One region of the Streptomyces sp. NBC_00414 genome, then DNA from elsewhere that is predicted to be linked to it. Evidence: riboswitches for the same ligand, from Rfam matches in the RefSeq annotation. Region 1 holds a riboswitch; each other region holds the start of a gene.

Region 1 (3,219 bases):
GGGAGCGGCGCGCGCGACGGTGCTATGGGCCCGGCCCGGGGGCCGCCCCGGAACGCGGACGGGGTACGGCACACACGTGCCGTACCCCGTCCGGATGCGGGTGGGCGCCTAGCCCGGCCGCACCACGCTGTGGATCGGCATGTAGTAGATCGACTCCTCGCGGACGTACGCGCCCGGCTTCGGGGCGTGGATCATCATGCCGTCGCCGACGTAGATGCCGACGTGGCTGATGTCGTCGTAGAAGAAGACGAGGTCGCCGGGCTGGGCACTGTCCACGGAGACCGTCGTGCCGGTCTCGACCTGGTCCCACGTGGTGCGCGGAAGGGTCACCCCGGCGGCCTTCCAGGCGGCCTGGGTCAGACCGGAGCAGTCGTACGAACCGGGGCCGCTCGCGCCCCAGACGTACGGCTTGCCGATCTGGGCGCGGGCGAAGGCGAGCGCTTTGGCCGCCTTGGTGCCGGAGGTGGAGTCGGAGCCCGGCGTGCTTCCCGTCCCCGTACCCGTCCCCGTACCCGTGGCGGTTCCCGTGCCCTGCGCCGCCGTCTCCTTGCGGCGGCGCTCCGCGTCGGCCGCCTGCTGCCGCGCCAGCTCGTCCGCCTTGCGCCGGGCCTCGGCCTGCTTCTTCCGCTCGGTCTCGGCGAGGCGGGCCTTCTCCTCGGCGGTCAGCTTCGAAAGGAGTTCGCGCGCCTCGGCGAGCTTCCGCTGGACGTCCGCCTTGGATGTCTTCAGCGTGCTCTGCGTCGTGGTGAGCGCCTCCAGGCCCTCGGACGCCTCCTGCCGCTTCTCCGACGCGCCGGCCCGCTGTGCGACGTAGTCGTCGACGGCCTGCTTCTGGCGGGCGGTCAGCCGGTTCATCAGCTGGGTCTGGTCGAAGTAGTCCTGCGGGTTGTCCGCGAGGAGGAGGGAGGCCGAGTCGGGGGCCGAGGCTCCCGTGCGGTACTGCGCGGTGGCGAACGTCCCGAGTGCCTCGCGCGCGCTGTTGAGCTTCTCCGCGCGCTGCGCCACGTCGTCGAGGAGCGTGACGACGCGCTTGCGCTGCTTGGCGGTCTTCTCCTTGGCCGCGTTGTACTTCTCGGTGGCCGTACCCGCCTGCTGGTAGAGGTCGTCGACCTTCTTCTGGACTTCCTCCGTGCTCGGCCTGGGCTCCGCGGCAGGCGAGGCGTCCGCCGTCTGGGAGAGCAGGGCCACCGAGGTCAGAGCCGCGGTGGCGAGGGCCGGCGTCCGTACGCCCATGGTGGGGGGCCGCGACTTGCGGTGTGGCGCCACGAAGGCGTCTCCTTCCGTCATCCGCCTACCGAGTTAGCTGTCGGGTTCGGGCGAGTGCTTCGGAAGGTTTGCCCTACGGTCCTTCGTCCCGTGAGGAAGCAGGACCGATTCACCCCAGGATCGGTTGGGTCCCCGGTTCCGGAGGCCACGAGGGCAGGCCGGATTCGGCGGAGTCCGCTCGGCCCGGCGTTGTTCGCCGGTGCGGGTCGAGCGGGCTACTCGAAAGTTAGCCAATTCGTGTGGCACCTGTGAAGTTTGATGTGCGATATGCCCGATACATTTTCGTGACCTGGGCCTCGAATCCTGCTCGCCGAGGTCAATTGATTGCGATCTGCAGCGAGTTGTCCCGAGTGGTGCAGGGGTGGGGCGGCCGTGTCGTGGAGTGGCGAACTCCACGCGCCTCCGCGTGGTTGGAGGGGTTGGTCGCCAATCGGCCAGACCTGTCGGGGCGGGGCGAGCGTCCAGGTGATCCGGGTGATTCTCGTGATCCGGGTGATCCGGGCAATGCGTACGGGCTGTCGACGGGGTGTCCGGCCTGTCTCGTCCGGGTTATACGTACGTCACCCGCCGGGTGCTCATGTACGAGGCGAAGTTCCCTGTCGGCCGGGTGGCCGGACGGTCGGGTGGGCGGACGGTCGGGCAGTCGCGGAAAGTGGCGGGGCCGTCATTGTGGGTGAAGGTCTGCCCGCTGGTCGTCCGGGACGGATTCCGCCGAGTTTCCGGGGTGGCGGCGGGGTGTCAGTGGGGGCGCCTAGACTCGGAGAGCGATGAGCAGCCTCTTTGATGACAGCTTCCTGGCGGACCTCCAGCCCCCTCCGGCCCATGAGGACGAGCCCCCGCCGCCGCCCGACGACGAGGAGCCGGACCACGCTCCGGACGACCTGTTCGGCGGGCGCTTCGACGTGCCTCCGAGCAGGGACGGGTTCTACCGCGACGGCGCCCCCCGGCCGCTCGTGGACCCGGCCGCGCTCCTGGACGGGCTGAACGAGAACCAGCGCGCGGCGGTGGTCCACCACGGCTCACCCCTGCTCATCGTGGCCGGCGCCGGCTCCGGCAAGACCCGGGTGCTCACCCACCGCATCGCGCACCTGCTGGGCGAGCGCAAGGTGCACCCCGGCGAGATCCTCGCGATCACCTTCACGAACAAGGCCGCGGGCGAGATGAAGGAGCGCGTCGAGCAGCTCGTGGGCCCGCGGGCGAACGCGATGTGGGTGATGACCTTCCACAGCGCCTGCGTGCGGATCCTGCGCCGAGAGAGCAAGAAGCTCGGCTTCACGTCGTCCTTCTCGATCTACGACGCCGCCGACAGCAAGCGCCTCATGGCCCTGGTCTGCCGTGACCTGGACCTCGACCCCAAGCGCTTCCCGCCGAAGTCCTTCAGCGCCAAGATCTCGAACCTGAAGAACGAGCTGATCGACGAGGAGGACTTCGCCGCCCAGGCCTCCGACGGCTTCGAGAAGACCGCCGCCCAGGCCTACGCGATGTACCAGTCGCGGCTGCGCGAGGCGAACGCGCTCGACTTCGACGACCTGATCATGACGACGGTCAACCTCCTGCGTGCCTTCCCGGACGTCGCCGAGCACTACCGCCGCCGCTTCCGCCACGTCCTTGTGGACGAGTACCAGGACACGAACCACGCGCAGTACTCCCTCGTCAGGGAGCTCGTCGGCAGCGCCACGGACCCCGTGGCGCACCCCGAGGACGTGCCGCCGTCGGAGGGCGACCTCCCGCCGGCCGAGCTGTGCGTCGTCGGTGACGCCGACCAGTCGATCTACGCCTTCCGCGGCGCGACCATCCGCAACATCCTCCAGTTCGAGGAGGACTACCCGAACGCGACGACGATCCTGCTGGAGCAGAACTACCGCTCCACGCAGACGATCCTGACCGCCGCCAACGCGGTCATCGAGCGCAACGAATCGCGCCGCCCGAAGAACCTGTGGACGAACGCGGGCG
Region 2 (3,219 bases), 1.8 Mb from region 1:
GGGCGCACTCGATGGGAGCGCGCGCGGGCGTACGCGGGCGGTCGGGAGAGGGGCGTGAATCGGGTCGGTGGAGTGGCCGATATGTCATGGGATCGGCCTGAACTCCCGGGGCCTGCTGGGACACGCGACGACGCGTGGGGTGGTCGAGGTGTCGGACGACGTCCGGTTCCCGTCGAGTCGCTGGGGGATTCGGTCCGTATTCTCTGATCATGGCCCCCCCGATTGCATATTCACTCATCGCCACTGACCTGGACGGGACGCTCCTGCGAGGCGACGACACCCTCTCGGACCGGTCGCGTGCCGCACTGGCGATGGCGGTCGGGGCAGGCGCCCGGCACCTCGTGGTGACGGGGCGCCCCGCGCCGCGCGTACGCCCGCTGCTGGACGAACTGGGCAGCCAGGGGCTCGCGGTGTGCGGACAGGGCGCGCAGTTGTACGACGCCGGCGCGGACCGCATGGTGTGGTCCGTCACGCTCGAACGTGAGCTGGCCGAGGTGGCTCTCGGCAAGATCGAGGCGGAGGTCGGCGAGGTGTACGCGGCCGTCGACCAGGACGGTGTCGACGGTCTCACGCTCATCGAGCCGGGCTACGAGATGCCCCACCCGACGCTGCCGGCGGTACGGGTGCTGCGGCGCGACGACCTCTGGACGCAGCCCATCAGCAAGGTGCTGCTGCGCCACCCCCTGCTCTCCGACGACGAGTTGGCGTCGGCCGCCCGTGGAGCGGTCGGTTCGCTCGCCACCGTGACGATGTCCGGGCCCGGTACCGTCGAACTCCAGCCATGCGGCATCACGAAGGCGACGGGTCTCGCGCTCGCCGCCGGCCGGCTGGGCCTCACGTCGGCGCAGACCATCGCCTTCGGGGACATGCCGAACGACATCCCGATGTTCGACTGGGCCGCGCGCGGGGTCGCGATGGCCAACGCCCATCCAGAACTCAAGTCCGTCGCCGACGAGATCACCCTCTCGAACGAGGACGACGGCATCGCGGTGGTCCTGGAGCGCATGTTCTCCGGCGCCGGGACCGGCCGGACGGGCCCCCTCGTCGGCCGACAGGCCGGTCCGGGAGCCCGCTCGGGCGTCGGTCAGTAGGCTCCGAAGACGTTGTCGATCGAGCCGTACCGCGCGGCGGCGTAGTTGCACGCCGCCGTGATGTTGGCGACCGGGTCGAAGGGGTCCAGCGACGTACCGGTCACGTGGTACGCCGTGAAGGTCGGGTCGATGACCTGGAGGAGCCCCTTCGACGGCGTACCGGCGACCGCGTTGGAGTCCCAGTTGTTCATGGCCTGCGGGTTGCCCGACGACTCGCGGATGATGTTGCGGTAGATGCCGTCGTAGCTGCCCGGGATCCCCTGCTGGGCCATGACGTCCAGCGACTGCTTGATCCAGCCGTCGAGGTCGTCCGTGTAGGTCGTCGCGGCGGCCGGGGTGACGGCGGACGCCGTGGTCGCCTTGGCGGTCTTCGCCGGGGTCCGGCCGTTCTTGGTGCCCACGGTCAGCTTGAGGCCCGGGCGGATGGCCGAGGGGTCGTTGCCGATGACCGCGCGGTTGGCCTTGTAGAGCTTCTTCCAGTCGCCCGTGGTGCGCGCCTTGGCGATCTTGGACAGCGTGTCGCCCTTGACCACCTTGTACGTGACCAGTGAGACCTGCGGGACCGCGTTCGGAGCGGCCTGCGCCGCCTGGACGGGCTGCGCGGCGTGGGCGCCGGTGGCTCCCACGAGGGGGAGCGCGAGTGCGGCTCCGCCCGTTCCGGCGGCGACGATGCCACGGATGAGGGTGCTGTTTCCGGGACGGCGGTGCTTGCCTCGTGCGGGCATGGCGAATTTCCTCTCCGGCGCCTGCGAGGTGAGCTGTCGGGTTCGGGCGGGAGATGCCCGGTCGCGTGGTGTGCGCGACTTCACCCCTAGCCGTTCCGATATCCGGACCGGCGGCTTACCTGGGTCCCCCGCTCCTGCCGTACGCGAGTGAATGGGTGGCTGGGTTTTCCGGGCGGCGGCAGGATTAGGCGATCCGTCCGGAGTGACGTGAACGTATGCGAGAGCACATGCAGTGAACAAGCCCTGAATTCGCGCAGCGGCGGCCATGGCCTGCCTTGTCGGGCGGATATCCCTTGATCAAAACGGAAGGCAAAGTTCAACTTGCTTTCCGTGAAGGGAAGTCGACGGAACCGACAAAACGATCACTTCGGGCAGGCGTGACCCAATTCACGGACGCAGATGGGGGATTAAGGAAACGGTTCTCCAATTCGGGCAAGTCGGATGTCTTCGGGATGTTACGGCGACTTACGCCCCATATTGAGGGGATAATGTCCGTAAGAAAGGTGATACGCCATCTTCTGTGGACGCCGGACGATCAGGCGTCGCAGGTGGTCACAGCTCGGGCACAGGTGAGGCCCGCACTCCTGGAATTCACCGGGGGGCGCGGGCCTCACCGTGAATGAGCGCCGGTCGTTCGTGGAGCGCGTGAACTCATCCCGCCGTACGCGGAATCCGCTTCTCCCAGGTGCGGTGGAAGATCACCTCGTCACCGTCCTTGCAGATCACTTCGTTCGAGGTGATGAAGTCCGCCTCGTCGCAGGTGATTTCGGAATGCGACTCGACGCTCGCGTCCCAGGGCATTTCCGGTCGGTGCAGCCGGACGGACCAGTCGGACCGGGCGCGCGCCGACAACGGATCGGACTCATTGATCGTGTACGTCTCCAGCGCGTCCTCGGTGAATTCGAGCCCGTCCGGATAGACGCGTGTGCCGCCGTATCGCGGATCCACTTCGAGACGCCACTCACCCTTGGCGACATCGCGGACCACGAGGCGCTCGGGGCGCGGATCGTCCAGCGTGGCGGGGAAGTTCACACCCAGCGGAGCCGACTGCTCCGGTTCCGCGAAGGCGATGGAGGGGTCCGACTCCTGCGCGCGGAGCGGGAGTTCCAGGACGCTCCCCGACGGAGTGAGGGTGAAGCCCGCCTCCGAGCCCGGCTGGGGCCAGATCCACGGCCAGTACGCGGAGGAGACGGCGAGCCGGATGCGATGGCCGGGAGGGAAGGCGTGGCCGATGCCGTTCAGCTCGAAAAGCACCTCCTCCGTAGAGCCCGGTTCCCAGGGAACCACCCGGTCACGGCCATGACGGGCTGTCAGGTTCAGGGCGCCTCGGGTGACGAGCGTCGAGGAGCCGTCGGGGGCCACGTCGCACAACCGGGCCACTACTTGTCCACGTTCCGTCGGCG
Region 3 (3,219 bases), 1.3 Mb from region 1:
GGCCGCGCAGCACCTTGAGATGGGCCTCGGTACGTCGCTGGGCGGCCCGGGCGGCGCCCAGCGGCTCCAGCAGCACACGCATCTCCAGGAGGTCGGCGGCCTCCTGCTCCGTCGGTTCGGCGACGCACGCGCCCGCGTGCCGGCGGGTGACCACGAAGCCCTCCGCCTCCAGGGTGCGCAGCGCCTCGCGCACGGGGACCCGCGAGACGCCGTAGCGGCGCGCGAGCAGTTCTTCGGTGAGCCGGCTGCCGCGCCCGTAGACACCCGCGACGATGTCGTCACGGATCGCCGTGCATACCGAGCGCGCGGGAATACGCATGACCGAACCTCCGCCTTAATCCCCGCGAAACGCGGTCGATTGACGCTTGTTCGGTGACTCTATTGCAGAGAACGGGAAATTCCGAAGGCAGCCGGGAATCCATGGATATTTTTTGGACACACCACGTCTCCGAACAGGCAGTCGTCCGGTGCGGAAGTGACCGGAAGCGGTCGTACGGGTACCTACGGGCCCATCTGAGGCGACGGGATCGCGCGAAGGCCCCGGCTCGGTGAGCCGGGGCCTTCGCGCGGATGCGGTGCTGTACGTCCGTACAGAGATGCCGTGCGGTCAGACGTTGACGCCGTGCCCGCGGAGGTACGCGACGGGGTCCATGTCGGATCCGTACTCCGCGGTCGTCCGCGCCTCGAAGTGCAGGTGCGCCCCCGTGACGTTGCCGGTCGCCCCGGAGAGGGCTATCTGCTGCCCCGGAGTGACCGTCTGGCCGACCGAGACACCGATGGACGAGAGGTGCCCGTACTGGGTGTACGTGCCGTCGGTCATCTTGATGACGACCTGGTTGCCGTACGAGCCGCCCCAGCCTGCCTCCACGACGGTGCCGGAGCCCACCGCGTGGACGGCGGTGCCGCTGGCGGCGTGGAAGTCGATGCCGGTGTGGCTGCCGGAGGACCAGATGCCGCCGCCGGCCTGGTAAGAGGTCGAGACGTACGAGCCGGCGATCGGCGCGGTGTAGGCGTTGAGGCGCTTGCGCTCCTTCTCGCGGGCCGCGCGGGCCTCGGCCTCGCGCTCCTTCTCGGCCCTCGCCTTGGCCTTGGCCGCGGCCTCCTCGGCGCGCTTCTTCGCGGCGGCCTCGGCCTTCTCGCGGGCCGCGTCCTGCTCGGCGGCCTGCCGCTGGGCGGCGGCCTGGGCGTCGATCTCGTGGGCGACCGAGTCACCCATGGTGACGGCCCGGAGGGGGCCGGTCTGCTCGATCTCGCTCTCGGCGGCGAACGCCGGGGCGGCCAGTGTGCCCACGACACCGGTGGTGGCCAGGGCTGCGACGCCGACGGTCCTGCGGGTCGTGCGCGTCATGCGGCTGGGAAGACGGTGCTTCCCCGTGGCGCGGGTGAACGCCATGAAGTGGCTGGTCCTTTCCTTCCTTCTCGCCTACCGGGTTAGCTGACGGGTTCGGAGCAGGAAGGTCTCCTACGGACCCCCTTCGGGAAGGGCGTCCGATTCACCCCAGGGACGTGGGTCCCCGGCTCCCCTGGCTCGCGCCATGCGGGGACTCGGCGATGACTGTCCGGTGCCGCGGACGCGGCGCAGTGCCTGACGAACAGCCGGACCGACGCTAAGCGGCGCCTCTTTCAATAGACAAACGGATCAACACTTTTGTAGCGCACGCCACAGGGCAGACAGGCAACCTCTCCACCAATACGGGCAACTTCCGCCTCAATGCAGACAATCAGGGAGGAAGGCGGTACGGGCAGCAGTATGAAAAAGGGGCCCGGGCGACTCGTCGGTCACCCGGGCCCCACCTGCTGCCAGTACCTACTCCGGTGCCACGACGCTGACTTCGCCGATTCCGAGGGCCCTGACGGGCCCCTCGATCTGCGCGGCGTCACCGACGAGGACGGTCACCAGACGGTCCACCGGGAAGGCGTTCACGGCGGCCGCGGTGGCCTCCACGGTGCCGGTGGCGGCGAGCTGCTTGTACAGCGTCGCCTGGAAGTCGTCCGGCAGGTGCTGCTCGACCTGGTCGGCCAGCGTGCCCGCGACGGCGCCCGCGGTCTCGTACTTCAGGGGCGCCACCCCCACCAGGTTCTGCACGGCGACGTCACGCTCGGCGTCCGTCAGACCCCCGGCGGCGAGGGTGCGCAGCACCTTCCAGAGGTCGTCGAGCGCCGGGCCGGTGTTCGGGGTGTCCACCGAGCCGCTGATGGCGAGCATCGAGATGCCCGTCCCGTCCGGGGCGGAGCGCAGAACCTGGCCGAACGCCCGCACGCCGTAGGTGTATCCCTTCTCCTCGCGCAGGACACGGTCCAGGCGGGAGGTGAGGGTGCCACCGAGGCAGTACGTGCCGAGCACCTGGGCGGGCCACACACGGTCGTGCCGGTCCGCGCCGACGCGGCCGATGAGCAGCTGCGTCTGGACGGCTCCGGGACGGTCGACGATGATCACCCGGCCGGTGTCGTCGGCGGTCACCGAGGGCACGGGACGCGACTCGGCCTGCGATCCGGTCCAGGTGCCGAGCGTGTCCCCGAGCAGCGCGTCGAGGTCGACGTCGGTGAGGTCTCCGACGACGACCGCGGTGGCCGTGGCGGGGCGTACGTGCTTCTCGTAGAAGGCGCGTACGGCCGCCGAGTCGATCGCGGTGACCGTCTCCTCGGTGCCCTGGCGCGGGCGCGACATCCGGGAGTCCGCCGGGAAGAGCTGCCGGGACAGCTCCTTGGCGGCCCGCCGGGCCGGGTTGGCGGTCTCGTGCGGGATCTCGTCGAGCCGGTTGCGCACCAGCCGCTCGATCTCGCCGTCCTCGAACGCGGGCGCCCTGAGCGCGTCGGCGAGCAGGCCGAGCGCCTTGGGCAGCCGGGAGACGGGGACTTCGAGGCTGAGCCGTACGCCGGGGTGGTCGGCGTGCGCGTCCAGGGTGGCGCCGCAGCGCTCCAGCTCGGCGGCGAACTCCTCGGCGGAGTGCTTGTCGGTGCCCTCCGAGAAGGCTCGCGCCATGATCGTGGCGATGCCGTCCAGGCCCTTCGGCTCCGCCTCCAGCGGGGCGTCCAGGATCACCTCCACGGCGACGACCTGCTGGCCGGGGCGGTGGCAGCGCAACAGCGTCAGGCCGTTGCCGAGGGTGCCGCGCTCGGGCGCGGGGAAGGCCCAGGGCCTGGCCTCGCCGGCCTGGGGCTGCGGGTGGAACTCCATCGTGGCGAGCTCGGTCACTTGGCCGCCTCCTCGTCGGTGTT

The links. Region 1 has a riboswitch for cyclic di-AMP ahead of OHS59_RS18150 (C40 family peptidase). Riboswitches for the same ligand answer to the same signal wherever they lie in the genome.
Region 2: linked by a shared signal. The riboswitch ahead of OHS59_RS26185 (LysM peptidoglycan-binding domain-containing protein) and the one ahead of OHS59_RS18150 (C40 family peptidase) in region 1 are both predicted to bind cyclic di-AMP.
Region 3: linked by a shared signal. The riboswitch ahead of OHS59_RS12765 (M23 family metallopeptidase) and the one ahead of OHS59_RS18150 (C40 family peptidase) in region 1 are both predicted to bind cyclic di-AMP.

What each region holds. Positions count from the first base shown of each region.
Region 1 covers NZ_CP107935.1:4,230,970-4,234,188, reverse strand. Annotated here, with positions in the region: gene OHS59_RS18150 (C40 family peptidase) at 109-1,266, opposite strand; cyclic di-AMP (ydaO/yuaA leader) riboswitch at 1,274-1,446, opposite strand; gene pcrA (DNA helicase PcrA) at 2,034-3,219, shown strand, end outside.
Region 2 covers NZ_CP107935.1:6,018,602-6,021,820, forward strand. Annotated here, with positions in the region: gene OHS59_RS26180 (HAD family hydrolase) at 210-1,091, shown strand; gene OHS59_RS26185 (LysM peptidoglycan-binding domain-containing protein) at 1,085-1,816, opposite strand; cyclic di-AMP (ydaO/yuaA leader) riboswitch at 1,820-1,984, opposite strand; gene OHS59_RS26190 (CocE/NonD family hydrolase) at 2,468-3,219, opposite strand, start outside.
Region 3 covers NZ_CP107935.1:2,979,767-2,982,985, forward strand. Annotated here, with positions in the region: gene OHS59_RS12760 (GntR family transcriptional regulator) at 1-319, opposite strand, end outside; gene OHS59_RS12765 (M23 family metallopeptidase) at 608-1,393, opposite strand; cyclic di-AMP (ydaO/yuaA leader) riboswitch at 1,407-1,561, opposite strand; gene OHS59_RS12770 (M16 family metallopeptidase) at 1,808-3,196, opposite strand; gene OHS59_RS12775 (M16 family metallopeptidase) at 3,193-3,219, opposite strand, start outside.